2 regions of the Caloranaerobacter longqiensis genome follow, and region 2 is predicted to be linked to the other one. Evidence: predicted binding sites of a transcription regulator. Region 2 holds the regulator's gene; the other holds the start of a gene.

Region 1 (7,997 bases), on a different contig from region 2:
AGAGTTTGTTAGAGGTTGAAAGGGAACTTGTAGAGGATGGAATTACTGCTCTTGCACTTAAGCAGGAGATTCAGCTTGAAAATGTTGATAATGAAATTAGAGTTTACTATATGCCTTTTTATTATGCTGAGGCTAATGTAAGCAAGAAAATTATAGAACTAGCTTTGACAGAATTAAAGGAGCTTAATATAGATGTAGAAGAAGAAATTAATAAATTAGAACAGGAAAGTTCTATAAAATTTGCTAAGAATCAGAAAGAAGCCATAAGACAAGCAATTTTTAATGGCGTTTTAGTTATAACGGGAGGTCCTGGTACTGGGAAAACGACTACAATAAATAGCATAATAAAATTGTTTGAGAATCAAGGATTGTCTGTAGTATTAGCAGCTCCAACTGGCAGAGCTGCGAAGAGAATGAGTGAAGCTACTTTAAGGGAAGCAAAAACTATACATAGACTATTAGAGTACAGTTTTGTAGATGATGAAATAGGAATGGCATTTGCACGAGATGAGGGTACTCCAATAGATTCAGATGTAGTAATTATAGATGAAGTTTCTATGGTAGACATACTTTTAATGAATAATTTACTTAAGGCAATAATGCCAGGTACTAGATTGATATTGGTAGGGGATGTTGACCAATTACCATCAGTTGGACCTGGCAATGTATTAAGAGATATAATAGATAGTAAGGTTGTAAAAGTGGTTAAATTAAATGAGATATTTAGACAGGCCCAAGAAAGTATGATTATAGTAAATGCCCACAGAATAAATAAAGGAGAAATGCCTTTTTTAAACGTAAAGGATAAAGATTTCTTTTTTATTAATAAGGATTCTAACAAAGAAGTAGTTGATACTATAATAGAGCTTTGCAAAGAGAGGTTGCCTAAGTTCTATGGTTATGATCCTGTAAAAGATATTCAAGTTTTAACACCTATGAAAAAAGGAGATACTGGGGTAAATGCTTTAAATGAAAGACTTCAAGAAATTTTGAACCCTAGGCATAAACTTAAGAATGAAAAAAAAGTAGGAGAAAGTGTTTTTAGAGTTGGGGACAAGGTCATGCAAATAAAAAATAACTATAGAATGAAGTGGGAAATTATAAAAGATGATGGTACAAATGAAGAAGGTGAAGGAGTATTCAATGGTGATTTTGGGTATGTATATGATATAGATGAAGAAGAAAGCGAAATGACTGTTTTATTTGATGATAATAAAAAGGTAGTTTATAGTTTTAGTCAGTTAGATGAATTAAAATTAGCATATGCGATAACAATTCATAAAAGTCAGGGAAGTGAGTTTCCAGTAGTTGTAATGCCTATATGTTGGGGGCCGCCAATGCTTCTGACAAGAAATCTATTATATACTGCAATTACTAGGGCAAAAGAGTTAGTTGTACTTGTAGGTAATAAGAGGTTTCTATATATGATGATAAATAATAATAGGATTACAAAAAGATATTCAGGGCTTAATAAAAGATTGCATAAAGTTTTAGAATTTATACAAAAAGGGTAAATCCAACTCATTTATGAGGAGAAAATTCTAATGAGTAAATTTGAAAGCCTTTTTAATGCATTTTTAGAGCTTATCTATCCTGAAAAAGGCATATGTTTTATTTGTGAAAAACATGATGAAACTGTTGATGAAGGACATATATGTAAAAAATGTTTTGATGAACTTATTTTTGTAAAAGGCAATATATGCGCTATTTGTGATAAGCCATTAGAACTTGGATATTTGCCAGATAGATGCCCTGACTGTATTAAGTTTAAACGTTATTTTGAGAAGGTAATATCACCATTAGAATATACAGGACTTGTAAAGGAAGTTATATACAAATATAAATATGGCAGGAAAGCATATATGTATAAAGCTTTAGGACCAATTTTAGTACAAGCCTTTAAAGAAAGTGATATAAAAGATATAGATATTATTGTACCAGTTCCACTTCACAAATCTAAAATAGCGTATAGAGGATTTAATCAATCTGAACTTTTATGTCGATATATATCTAAAACATTGAAGATACCGTTAGATACAAAAAATTTCAAGAGAATAAAAAAGACAGAAATACAAAATAAACTTGATAAAATAGAGAGAATTAGAAATGTAAAGGGTGCATTTAAGGTTGTAAATAATCATGCTTTTAAAAGCAAAAATATACTTTTAGTTGATGACATTTATACTACAGGTGCTACAGCTTCAGTAGTTAATACCATTGCTGCTACTGATGCAGCATTTTGAAGAGCTGATCTTGTAACTTTAGTTGGGTCTACTATACCAGCTTCGATCATATTTACATATCTTTCATTTAATGCGTCAAATCCTATACCTTTTTCGCTTGATTTAACTTTTTCAACTATAACTGAACCTTCTAAACCAGCGTTTGCTGCGATTTGTCTTACTGGTTCTTCTAAAGCTCTTCTTATTATATTTATACCTGTCTTAACATCTCCTGTTTCAGTTTCAAGTACTTTTTCAACTGCAGGAATTACATTGATTAATGCAGTTCCACCACCAGGAACTATACCTTCTTCAACTGCTGCTCTTGTTGCAGCTAAAGCATCTTCTATTCTTAATTTCTTCTCTTTTAATTCAGTTTCAGTAGCTGCACCAACTTGGATAACAGCAACTCCACCTGATAATTTAGCTAATCTTTCTTGTAATTTTTCTCTATCAAAATCTGAAGTTGTTTCTTCAATTTGAAGCTTAATTTGCTTAATTCTATCTTTAATAGCCTCTTCTGAACCTGCTCCACCTACAATTGTAGTATTTTCTTTATCAACTTTTACTCTGCTAGCTCTACCTAACATTTCAATTGTAACTTCTTTTAAGTTATATCCTAATTCTTCTGAAATAACTTCTCCACCTGTTAAGATAGCAATATCTCTTAACATTTCTTTTCTTCTATCACCAAATCCTGGAGCTTTAACAGCTACACAAGTGAATGTACCTCTTAATTTGTTAACAACTAATGTAGCTAAAGCTTCTCCTTCTACATCTTCTGCTATTATTAATAACTGTTTTCCTTGTTGTACTATTTGCTCTAAAATTGGTAATAAATCTTGTACATTTGATATCTTTTTATCTGTAATTAAGATATATGGATCATCTAATACAGCTTCCATTTTTTCTGCATCAGTTACCATGTATGGTGATAAATATCCTCTATCAAATTGCATACCTTCAACTACTTCTAATGTAGTTCCCATTGATTTTGATTCTTCAACTGTAATAACACCGTCTTTACCTACTTTTTCCATAGCTTCAGCGATTAAGTTTCCGATTTCTTCGTCAGCTGCTGAAATTGAAGCAACTTGAGCTATAGCTTCTTTGCTTTCAACAGGTTTTGATAAAGCTTTAAGTTCTTCTACTGCAGCATCTACTGCTTTTTGGATACCTTTCTTAATTAACATTGGGTTAGCACCAGCAGCTACATTTTTTAATCCTTCTCTTATAATTGCTTGAGCTAATAATGTAGCTGTTGTAGTACCGTCTCCAGCAACATCGTTAGTTTTTGTAGCAACTTCTTTTACTAATTGAGCTCCCATGTTTTCATATGGGTCTTTTAACTCAATTTCACGAGCTATTGTAACACCATCATTTGTGATAAGTGGTGAACCAAATTTTTTATCTAAAACAACGTTTCTTCCTTTTGGTCCTAAAGTCACTTTAACAGTATCAGCTAATTTGTTTATACCTCTTTCCATTGCACGACGAGCTTCTTCGCCAAATTTTATTTCCTTAGCCATCTTAAATTACCTCCTTTTTATATATTTAAACTAAACATCATATCTCTAAAATACAGTACATAGTACCCAGTACCTAATACCTAATATAAGTACCTATTCAACTACTGCTAAAATATCAGTTAATTTTAAGATAGTGTACTCTTCTCCATCTACTTTTACTTCTGTACCAGCATATTTTGAGAATATTACTTTGTCTCCTACTTTTAATTCTTCTTTTTTCTTCTCATCGTTAGTAATTCCAGGACCTACAGCTATTACTTCTGCCATTTGAGGCTGCTCTTTAGCTGAACTTGGCAATACAATACCGCTTTTAGTCTTTTCTTCAACCTCGATTTTCTTAATAACTACTCTGTCGCCTAATGGTTTAATTTTCATCTTATAACCCTCCTTATCATAATTTATATTAAATGATATTGCTTTCCCGATTGTTAGCACTCGCCAACATTGAGTGCTAATGCTTACAAGTATATGTTATAAAATAGCTTTTATGTAGGCAAACACTTTCAATATCTATTTTTCCGGATTACATACGATTATATTGATTTATTTTAATATTTATTCTATTTTCTTTATTTTACGTTTATTTACTACATAAATCGCCAGTTACCAGAGAAAAGGAACAAATCACCATATTCGTCGTTTGTCATTCGAAAAGCAAATAGTCAAAATAATTTTACATTTTCCATTTTAAATTTTACTTTTTTTAATCCAATCCCTAATCCCTTGTACCAATCCCATTCTCTCTTGCATAATAAAATAGATACTGCTGTGCAAAACCCGCATATTTACCAAATTTATCTTGTGCGTATTTTTGTATATCTTTAAGTTTAGTATCTTTTTTAAGATAAAAATACTCCATTACCCTCTTTACCCAAACATCTATCGGAAAAGCATCATACTTCTCCATAGAGAATAACATTATACAATCAGCAACCTTAGGTCCTACACCTGCAAATAACATCAATTCTTTTTTTGCCTCTTCTGTAGTCAAATTTTTCAACCTGTAAATGTCCATTTGTTTACTTGAAACAATCGCGGCAGCATTAAATATATATTTAGCTCTGAATCCTGTTTTACAATCTTTTATATCATCTACTGTCAGTTTGCTAAGAGTATCTGCTTTAGGAAAACTATAATATTTCTTTCCATTATATTCGCCAACAAACTCTCCATATTTTTGGCTTAAATTTTCTATAGCTCTTTTTATCATCGGTATTCTATTATTAGCCGAAATAATAAATGATATTAAAATTTCCCAAACATCCTGTTTTAATATCCTTATACCATAGCCATATTCTACAGCTTTTTTTAAAATTATATCCTTTGAAAGCTCTCTTTTTATTTTGCTATAATCCCTACCTAAATCAAAATATTCAAACCAAATATCATTAAATTCTTTTAGATTAGTATTAGAAAAAACTATCATCCCGTTTTCTTTTTTTACGTTTATGACTTTTCCATATGCTACACCTGTATAACTACCATCATCTTCTTTATTCCATCTAAAACACTGTCCACATTCGAATATATGCTCAGGTTCAAAATCTTCTAGCTCTTCAATAATAACTTTATCTCCATCTTCGACTACTTTCAAAATAATACACCCTTTCTATTCATAAAAGTTGTCCAAAGAAAAAAGCCGGCATCAAGCCAGCTTTTTTATTAATACCAACCTCTTAACTTCATAGCTTCAGCTATTCTCTTAATTGACATCATGTATGCTGCAGTTCTCATATCAACTTTATTTTCTTCCATTAATTCATATATTTCATTGAATGCCTTAACCATTAATCTTTCTTGTTTTTGTTGTACTTCTTCGAAACTCCAGTAGTAATTCATTAAGTTTTGTACCCATTCGAAATATGAAACAGTAACTCCACCTGAGTTAGCTAAGATATCAGGAATTACTAATACTCCTTTATTGTATAATATTTCGTCTGCTTCAGGAGTTGTTGGACCGTTAGCACCCTCACTTATAATCTTAGCTTTTATATCATTAGCATTTTTACTAGTTATTTGGTTTTCTAATGCACATGGTAATAATACATCAACATCTAGTGTAAGTACTTCATCTCTGTGAACCTCTTTTTCAGCTCCAGGGAAACCTTTTACATGTCTGTTTTCTTTTACGTATTCCATTAATTCTTTTACATTTAATCCATTTTCGTTGATTATACAAGCTGATGAATCAGATACACCTATAACTTTAGCTCCCATTTCTTCCATATACATAGCTGCATAGCTTCCAACATTACCAAAACCTTGAACAGCTACTTTTAAGTCAGCTAAGTTTAATCCTAATCTCTTAGCTGCTTCTCTAACCATTATAGCAACACCATATCCAGTAGCTTCAGTTCTTGCTAATGAACCTCCGAAACTAACAGGTTTTCCAGTGAATACTCCTGGCACATTGTGTCCTTGTAATTTTGAATACTCATCAACCATCCAAGCCATTATTTGTCCGTTTGTATTAACGTCTGGTGCTGGTATATCTTTTTTATCTCCAATGATTGGAGCTATTGCTCTAACATAAGCTCTTGATAATCTTTCTAATTCACCTTCTGATAATTCACGTGGGTCAACTATAATTCCGCCTTTTCCTCCACCATATGGAAGTCCGATTACTCCACATTTGAAAGTCATCCAAGTTGATAGAGCTTTAACTTCGTCTCTAGTTACGTCAGGATGGAATCTTATACCACCTTTTGTTGGTCCAGGTGCGTCATTGTGCTGTGATCTGAATCCTTTAAATACTTTGATACTTCCGTCATCCATTCTTACAGGAATTGATACTTCCAAAACTCTCATTGGCTCTTTTAATAATTCATATACTTCTGGTTCTGCTCCAAGCTTATCACACGCTGTCTTAATTTGTTGTTGAGCAATCTCAAATGGATTTAAAGTTTTTTCAGCCATTATATGACCTCCTTATAACATATAATAATAATTTAATATTTGTTAAAATATTAACATTGATATATTTTAGGAAAAGGTTTTCACACCGAAAACCTAAACCTTCATAATAATATATATGTAATACCTTTATCTTACATTGGAATTATAACATATATATTTTTTTTTGTAAATAAATATTACATTTTTATCATTTTTTTGACATTAACATCAATAGAAAGTATGTTTAAAGAGGTCATATATTCAACTTCATCCACTATCTGCTCCTGCATTCTTCTTACAAGAGGTTTTATCGGGTTTCCATATACTATTTCCACATCTAAAGAAATTATTATTCCTTGTTCTTTAGTTTTTATATCTATATTCGCAACCTCAGAAATACCTATAACCTTATAAGCAGCATACTTAACTAAATCTCTTACTACATTACGTGATATAGTGTATTTACCTAAATAACTAAATGTAGGCCTTACTACTGTTTTTTCAAAGTACTGCTTATCATTATTTGTTTTTTTAAAAAATACTTTTAAAGTATCTATAAAATATCCTGAAAAATCCTTTTTTATCTCAAAAGTAGGTACAGGAATAACATGTTTACCTTCTAATCGCCTCTGTTTTTTTGCTAATTTTATTTCATATTCATTAGATATATCTTCAATATATATTCTTTTAGTTATCTCTGGAAGTTCTAATATTTCAACAATTTTATCTACCATTCTATCGGATGTACCTAATATTAATAGAGCGTCGGGCTTAATATTCTTTATAACTTCCTTCATTTCTCTTCTATGGTTCTTGTCCATAAATAAAGCTCTTTTTATCGCACTCACAATAGTATTTTCCCTCTTAGCAGACTTTCCTGCCAAAACTTTTGTCCCTTTTATCAATAATCCATCATCAATTATATATTCAATTCCCAATTCTTTTGCCAACATAATCGCTTTATAACTCTTACCCGTACCACTTTCACCAATAAGGGCTACTATTTTCATAAATATTCCTCCATAAAAATTCAACTATTTAATCAATAGAGCATATTGGATAATTTAAGATACAGAATAACTGTTCCATTGTTTCTAACATTTGATAAACTTATTCCATAGTTTCAGACGTTTTTCTTTCAAAAATAGTTTTTCCTACCCTATCAATATGTTCTTTAAGCTCTTTATTTTGCAGATGTAAATAATCTACTACATCAAAAAAATATGGTAATGGGCTATATTCTTCTAGCATTGCATGAAGTTTTGATATAGTATCAAACGTTATATTCTCACCAAAGATAGCTATATCAACATCTGAACCAAGCTTATAATCCCCTTTAGCTCTAGAACCA
Region 2 (7,997 bases):
ACAACTATAAAGGCGTTATAACTTATATAAGAGTAGTTGAAGGAAGTATAAAGCCAGGTATGAAAATAAAAATGATGGCAACAGGTAAAACTTTTGAAGTTACTGAGGTTGGTATATTTGCACCTAATCAAGTACCAGTTAAAGAATTAAATGCTGGAGATGTTGGTTATGTTGCTGCAAGTATAAAAAATGTTAGAGATGCAAGAGTTGGAGATACTATAACGGATGCACAAAATCCAACTGAAAAGCCTTTGCCAGGTTACAAGAAAGTTACACCTATGGTATACTGTGGTGTATATCCGGCTGAGGGTGAAGACTATAATAACGTTAAAGATGCATTAGAAAAGCTACAAGTAAATGATGCTGCGTTAGTGTTTGAGCCTGAGACTTCTGCAGCATTAGGTTTTGGATTTAGATGTGGATTTTTAGGATTATTGCATATGGAAATTATTCAGGAAAGACTAGAAAGAGAATTTAATTTAAATATTGTTACTACAGCTCCTAGTGTTATTTATAAGGTAAAGAAAAAAGATGGTGAAATATTAACCATTCAAAATCCAACAAACTTGCCACCAGTAGCCGAAATAGAGTATATGGAAGAGCCGATAGTTGAAGCTTCAATTATGACACCTACTGACTATGTTGGTGCTGTAATGGAGTTATGTCAGTCAAGAAGAGGAATATTTAAGAATATGGAATATTTAGATCAATCAAGAGTAGTAATGCATTATGATTTACCATTAAATGAAGTAATTTACGACTTTTTTGATGCACTTAAATCAAAAACAAAAGGATATGCTTCTTTTGACTATGAGCTTAAGGGATATCAGAAATCGGATTTAGTTAAATTAGATATTTTAATCAACAAAGAGCTTGTAGACGCATTTTCTATAATAGTTCATAGAGATAAGGCTTATGAAAGAGCTAGAAGTATAGTTGAAAAATTAAAAGATGTTATACCGAGACATTTATTCGCTATTCCAATTCAGGCAGCAATTGGTTCAAAAGTAATCGCTAGAGAAACTATTAAAGCATTAAGAAAAGATGTTCTCGCAAAATGCTATGGTGGAGACGTATCGAGAAAGAAAAAACTATTGCAAAAACAAAAAGAAGGTAAAAAACGAATGAGGCAATTAGGTAATGTTGAAGTACCTCAGGAAGCATTTTTAGCGGTATTGAAATTTGATGATAAATAAAATGACTGGGCACACTTAGGTGTGCCTCAGAGTGTAGACAAAGTAAAAATAATGTAATTTGTAGGGATCCTAATTTCAAAAAGGATTCCTTTTCTTTTTGTTGAATAAGTAATATACAACTGATTTTGATATTGGACACATGATTATAGATATGAAACCAGAAGGATATTTTTTAATTTTAAAATAGGACAGTAGACGACAAAAATAATATAGTTACTGATTTGTATATAATTCTTGGGAATGTAAACGATGCAGTTGTATATTTACAGAGATTAGATTGTTAAGTGGAGAAATTTGGTTTTAACGTTGGAAAAGTTGAATTTTATGTCGGTATTATATTGTTTCTATTTGTAAAGGATTAAAAATTAGAAATATTAAAGTCTTAATAATCTATAGATTAGAACCATATAAGAAAAGGAATATATAAAAAATAAATAGATTCAAATATATTGATGATGGGATGTTTATGTATGGTCTAATTTTCATTTTTTTTACATCTATTTATTTTGTCGAATAAAACAAAATAAAAATAGGAAAATAGTACTATTTTGGATGCAATCGACATAATTTTACATATTTTTTATTATTGACATATTATAATATTAAATGGTTGCAACCAATAATAAAAAAATGATAAAAGGAGGTTTTTTATTATGAAGCGAAGAATAACTAGTTTTTTATTAATGAGCTTTATTTTAACAGTAATGTGTATACCAGCTTTTGCAAATAGTGAAAGTTGGAGTTTTGTTATGGACTATAGGGTGGTAAATGGTAAAGATAATGGTCAAATTCATGCTATGGATTCTGGGAACATGGTAATAAACGGGGATATATGGACTTATTCTAAAGACCCAGGAAGTTTAGATTCACCCAATAAAGTTTATGTTTATGTCTACCAAGATGTATTTGGTCCAGATAGAAAAGTTGGATATACTACTGTCACACCATATAGCGAATTAAACAGCCCAAAAAGTTTTTCGAAAGGTTTTGGCTTTCAGAATTCTGGAGATTATTACTTAGTAATAGCTAAGTCTAATGATGATGGATATAATTTAAAAGGAGAAGGAACTTTAACTACTAACTAAATTTTATATATAAGCAGTCTCAATAAATTGAGACTGCTTATATACTTAAATTTATATAGGGAGTGTTTGGTTATGATAGATTTTGATATATCTATAATTATAATCGGACTAATACTATTAAGTATATTATGTATTTATCTTAAGTTTGTAATGAAAAAAGAAAATGTTTTTCTATTATTCTTTAGTATATTTTATTTCTATTTATTAATTTCAATAAAATACACTTTATTTCCTATACCCATAACTATGGCAAAAATATTTAAAAATGAAACAACTTTCTTATCTGGAGTTAATTTAATTCCTTTTAATTTTAAATCAATTAACTATTTATTAAGTAAACAAGTTATTTACAATATACTGTTATCTATCCCTTTTGGTTTTGGTATTTCATATATTACTAAACTTAATAGAAAAAAATTAGTTATATTAGCTATAAGTTTTGGAACTATAATAGAATCTTTACAATTAACCATCTCGCTATTTTTAGAGTATACTTATCGTTTTATCGATATCAATGATATTATTTTTAATTTTATTGGAGTAATAATAGGTTTCTACCTATTTAAAAATTTTTCTATTTTGGTTGTTAAGGCTTTGAATAGGGTTGATTTAAAAATTGATTTAAAATCCGATACAATTTTAAGTTATATATATAAAATAAGTAAAGAAAACATCTAAGAATTAGAATTTTATAGATATCTTCTTTTTATAAAATAACTTTTCCTTATAAATGTTGTAATTTGATAGATTAAATGACCAAATGATAAAACGAACATAAACGAAATATAAGCAACAATTATAATAATATAAGCATGACATACATCTAAGTCTTTATTTTTGATTTTAAAGTGATTTTGTTCTTTTATAATACTAAATTTCTACCATTTTAAAAGTGCAATCTCTTTTATGGTTTTCTAATTATTTGTTTTTTTAGGAGTTACTGTTTTTTTATTTTAGTAGCTGGTATAACTGATTATATATTGAGTGGAGATAAAAAAGAAAGGGGAAAGAATAGAAAATAATTTAATTTATATTGTATTGTACAATTATTTTTCTTGCAGTTAGTAATAATATAATATATATATTATATTACTACTGGCGAAATTGTAATAGTTTAACGTATTTTAGTATGTTATAATAATATATTATACTGCAATAAAATAAAATCAAAAAAGAATATCGGTTCCATATATATTATATATGGGTGTAGGCTGTAGACAAACTTATTTTTGAATAATTTACTTTTTCAAAACAAGCTAAGGCATACATTAGTGTGCCTTAGCTTGTTAATGAATTTATCTTTTTTTAGATATTTATGAAAAGAACAAAATCTTTAATTTAAATAAATCAAGGAAGATTTTGTTGAAATCCATTACAAAAATTATATTTAAATAAATAATTAAAGTTTTTAATTTTCTATGGATTATGAAAGCGAATGCTTGAAAGAATTTAGTAAAAAAACTAGGTGAAAATTTTTGAGAAAATCCGTAGGCTTAGTATGGACGCTAAGCCAGCTTCAAGAGTCAGGACGACTCATTGGAAGCGTTAGGATTTTCTAAAAATTTGAGCCTTAAGTTTTTCTAAATTCGTCCGCATGAGCGTCATTTTCATATATATTTTGCTTTGTCAACAAATTAGGCACACTTAGGTGTGCCTCAAAATTTAATTAAAGGAGAATTAATTATGAATGAATTAGGATTATACATTCATATACCTTTTTGTGTAAGCAAATGTTTTTACTGTGATTTTAATTCATACACAGATAAATCATATATTATAGAAGATTATATAAAATATTTAAAGAAAGAAATAGATTTGTATTCGGTCGAATTAAAAGATTATAAAGTTAAAACAATATTCATTGGAGGTGGAACACCTTCTAGTATAGATAGTAAATTTCTATGTGATATTGTAAATCATATTTATAAAAAGTTTAATCTTTCTATGTTAATTGAATTTACAATAGAAGCAAATCCGAAAACATTAGATAAATATAAACTAAAAGATTACAAAAACTTGGGAATAAATAGAATAAGTTTAGGTCTGCAGTCTTTCAATGATAAATTGCTAAAGAGTATAGGACGAATTCATACTGCTAGAGATTTTTTAGAAAGCTATGATTTAATAAGGAAGTTTGATTTTAATAATGTTAATGTAGATGTAATGTTTAATCTACCGGGTCAGACAATAAGAGATGTTATTGATACATTAAAGAAAGTTATTGCACTAAAAACAGAACATATTTCGTTCTATAGTTTGAAAATAGAAGAGGGAACATTATTTTATAAACTATATAACGAATCTAGATTAAATTTACCTGATGAAGATACAGAAAGGGAGATGTATTATAAGGGAATAGAGTTATTAGAAGATAATAACTTTATACATTATGAAATATCTAATTTTGCTAAGCCTGGTTATGAATGTAAGCATAACTTAGTATATTGGAATGTAAAACCTTATCTTGGATTAGGGTTATCTGCTCATTCTAATATAAATAGTAAAAGATGGAGCAATTTTGGGGATTTTAAGCAGTATTTTAAGTATTTAAGTGAAGATAAATTGCCTATTGAAGAAAGCGAAAAAATAGATATAGAGATGGAAATGGCAGAATTTATGATATTAGGATTAAGATTAATTAAAGGAGTAAAAAAATTAGACTTTAAAAAAAGATTCGGATTAAATGTAGATGATATATATGGTAGGCAATTAAGAAGTTTAGAAGATAAAGGTTTAATAGAAAATAAAGAAGAATATATTAAGTTAACAAAAAGGGGAATCGATTTATCTAACTTAGTCTTTATAGAATTACTTCCTTAACTACTAATTAATAACTATTGACTAATTAACACAAAAGTATTGACAAATTTTAAAAACAGTGATAATTTAAAAACATAAGATTAGCACTCGATAGTATAGAGTGCTAATAAAAATGACAAGTTTTACAAATTACAAAAATTAGGCTTTCTATAACTAATTGAGGTGGTATATATGATGTTAAATGATAGAAAGCTTAAAATTCTACAGGCTGTAATTCACAGTTATATTACAAGTGCAGAGCCAGTAGGCTCAAGAACTATTGCAAAAAAATATAATCTAGGAGTTAGCTCAGCGACTATAAGAAATGAGATGTCAGATTTAGAAGAATTAGGATATTTATTACAGCCTCATACTTCAGCAGGAAGAATACCATCTGATAAAGCATACAGATTATATGTAGATAATTTAATGCAGATAAGGAAAATTACAGAAGAAGAAAGAAAAAAGATAAAACTAAGTTTGCTTAAAGAAATAAGAGAAATAGAACAAGTTATACAAAATGCAGCTAAGATTTTATCTGAACTTACAAATTATACATCTTTAGCAATTGCTCCTCAAATAAAAAGAAGTAAATTAAAGAGAATACAGCTAATACCTATAGACGAACATAAAGTGTTGGTTGTTATGGTTACCGATACAGGAATAGTTAAAAATACAGTATTTAGAATTGAAAATGAGGTAAAAGAAGAGCAGTTAGAAAAGATTACTAATTATCTAAATAGTAAATTAAAAGGATGTTCAATAGAAGATATAAGTAAGAATATTGAAACAGAGTTTGTAAAAGAGATGTATAGTTTAAGAGATACGATAAAAGACATTTTGCCATTAATAAACCGATCAATAGATGGTATGTATGAGGTAGATTTGTTTGCGGATGGTGTAACTAACATATTTAATTTTCCAGAGTATAATGATATTGCAAAAGCAAAAAGCTTTATATCATTTATAGAAAATAAGGAATCTGTAGTAGACATGCTCTTAAAGAGTGGTTTTCATGATATTGAGATTACTATTGGCAGTGAAAACTGTTATGAAGAGGTAAGTAACTGTAGTTTAATTACTGCAACGTACAGTTTGAATGGCAAAACAATAGGTAAGATAGGTGTAATTGGACCTACAAGAATGGATTATTCAAAAGTAGTTTCTATTGTAAAATCAATAGCTTATGATTTAAACGAAATCTTGAATTATTTTGTATCATAAGGGTGTGAGATTTTATCTTGCACCCGATGTATTGGATACATATATTTATAAATATTGAAAAGAGGTGAAATGAATGGGAAAAGATCAATATGAACAAGAAGTTACAAAAGATCAGGTACATAATGAAGAAGAAAAAAATGTAGAAGATATAGAAAAAGATGCTAATGATGTTATAGAAGAATCAAAAGAAGATAATAAAGAAGATAATAAAGAAGATAATAAAGAAGATAATAAAGAAGATAATATAGACGAATTAAAAGCAAAACTAGAAGATAAAATGAAAGAATTAGAAGAATTAAATAATAGATTTTTAAGATTGCAAGCAGACTTTTTAAATTATAAAAAGAGAGTAGAAAAAGAAAAAGAGTCAATATACGCTTATGCATCTGAAGAATTAATATGCCAAGTATTACCTGTCATAGATAACTTCGAAAGAGCATTAGATTCAGTTGATGATAGTCAGAAAGAGGATAGTTTCTATAAAGGTGTAGAAATGGTTTATAAACAATTATTGGATATACTTAAGAAGAGTGGTTTAGAAGAGATAAAGGCGATTGGAGAAAAGTTTGACCCTAAATTACATCATGGGGTTGCACAAGAAGAATCAAGTGAACATGAAGAAGATACAATAATAGAGGTATATCAAAAAGGATATAAATTAAAAGATAAAGTCATTAGACCAAGTATGGTAAAAATATCAAAATAAACTTGAAAGGGAGGAGAAGACTATGGGTAAAATAATAGGTATCGACTTAGGTACAACAAACTCCTGTGTTGCTGTTATTGAAGGAGGAGAGCCTGTAGTTATACCAAATGCTGAAGGAAATAGAACTACACCTTCAATTGTAGCTTTTACAAAAAATGGAGAAAGACTAGTTGGGGAAACTGCAAAAAGACAAGCAATTACAAATCCAGATAGAACGATAATTTCAATAAAGAGACATATGGGTACAAACTATAAAGTAAATATTGATGGAAAAGAATATACACCTCAAGACATTTCTGCTATGATTCTTCAAAAACTTAAAGCAGATGCTGAAAGTTATCTTGGAGAGCCAGTTACAGATGCAGTAATAACTGTTCCTGCATATTTTACAGACAGCCAAAGACAAGCAACAAAAGATGCAGGTAGAATAGCAGGTTTAAATGTAAGAAGAATTATAAACGAACCAACAGCTGCATCACTTGCATATGGTTTAGATAAAGGTGAAGAACAGCAAAAAATATTAGTATTCGACTTAGGAGGAGGTACATTTGACGTATCAATATTAGAAATTGGAGATGGAGTATTCGAGGTTATTGCAACAAGTGGTGATAATCATTTAGGTGGAGACGATTTCGACCAAGCGATTATTGATTATCTAGCAGAAGAATTCAAAAAAGAACATGGAATAGATTTAAGAAATGATAAAATGGCTTTGCAAAGATTAAAAGAAGCAGCAGAAAAAGCTAAAAAAGAATTATCAAGTGTTATGACAACAAATATAAATCTTCCATTTATTACTGCTACACAAGATGGTCCTAAACATTTAAATATGGATTTAACAAGAGCTAAGTTTGAAGAATTAACAGCTCATCTTGTAGAGAGAACTATAGAGCCTACTAAGAGGGCATTAGCTGATGCTAATTTATCACCATCAGATATAGATAAAGTTATCTTAGTTGGTGGTTCAACAAGAATACCAGCTGTTCA

Evidence for each region. The regulator HrcA, encoded in region 2, represses chaperone genes, less so after heat shock. The targets are predictions, from matches to a motif close to ATTAGCACTCNATANTATNGAGTGCTAAT.
Region 1: groES (co-chaperone GroES) is a predicted target of HrcA. The motif match lies at 4,179-4,207, and genes of this name have one in related genera.

The regions. Positions count from the first base shown of each region.
Region 1 is NZ_JBFWFX010000001.1:329,848-337,844, forward strand. It holds gene recD2 (SF1B family DNA helicase RecD2) at 1-1,514, shown strand, start outside; gene AB4Y15_RS01715 (ComF family protein) at 1,545-2,243, shown strand; gene groL (chaperonin GroEL) at 2,180-3,751, opposite strand; gene groES (co-chaperone GroES) at 3,845-4,126, opposite strand; gene AB4Y15_RS01730 (DNA-3-methyladenine glycosylase family protein) at 4,467-5,345, opposite strand; gene AB4Y15_RS01735 (Glu/Leu/Phe/Val family dehydrogenase) at 5,414-6,667, opposite strand; gene AB4Y15_RS01740 (Asp23/Gls24 family envelope stress response protein) at 6,844-7,656, opposite strand; gene AB4Y15_RS01745 (nucleotidyltransferase domain-containing protein) at 7,757-7,997, opposite strand, start outside.
Region 2 is NZ_JBFWFX010000007.1:65,316-73,312, forward strand. It holds gene lepA (translation elongation factor 4) at 1-1,196, shown strand, start outside; gene AB4Y15_RS07750 (hypothetical protein) at 1,850-2,281, shown strand; gene AB4Y15_RS07755 (VanZ family protein) at 2,354-2,959, shown strand; gene hemW (radical SAM family heme chaperone HemW) at 3,965-5,101, shown strand; gene hrcA (heat-inducible transcriptional repressor HrcA) at 5,276-6,304, shown strand; gene grpE (nucleotide exchange factor GrpE) at 6,378-7,010, shown strand; gene dnaK (molecular chaperone DnaK) at 7,033-7,997, shown strand, end outside.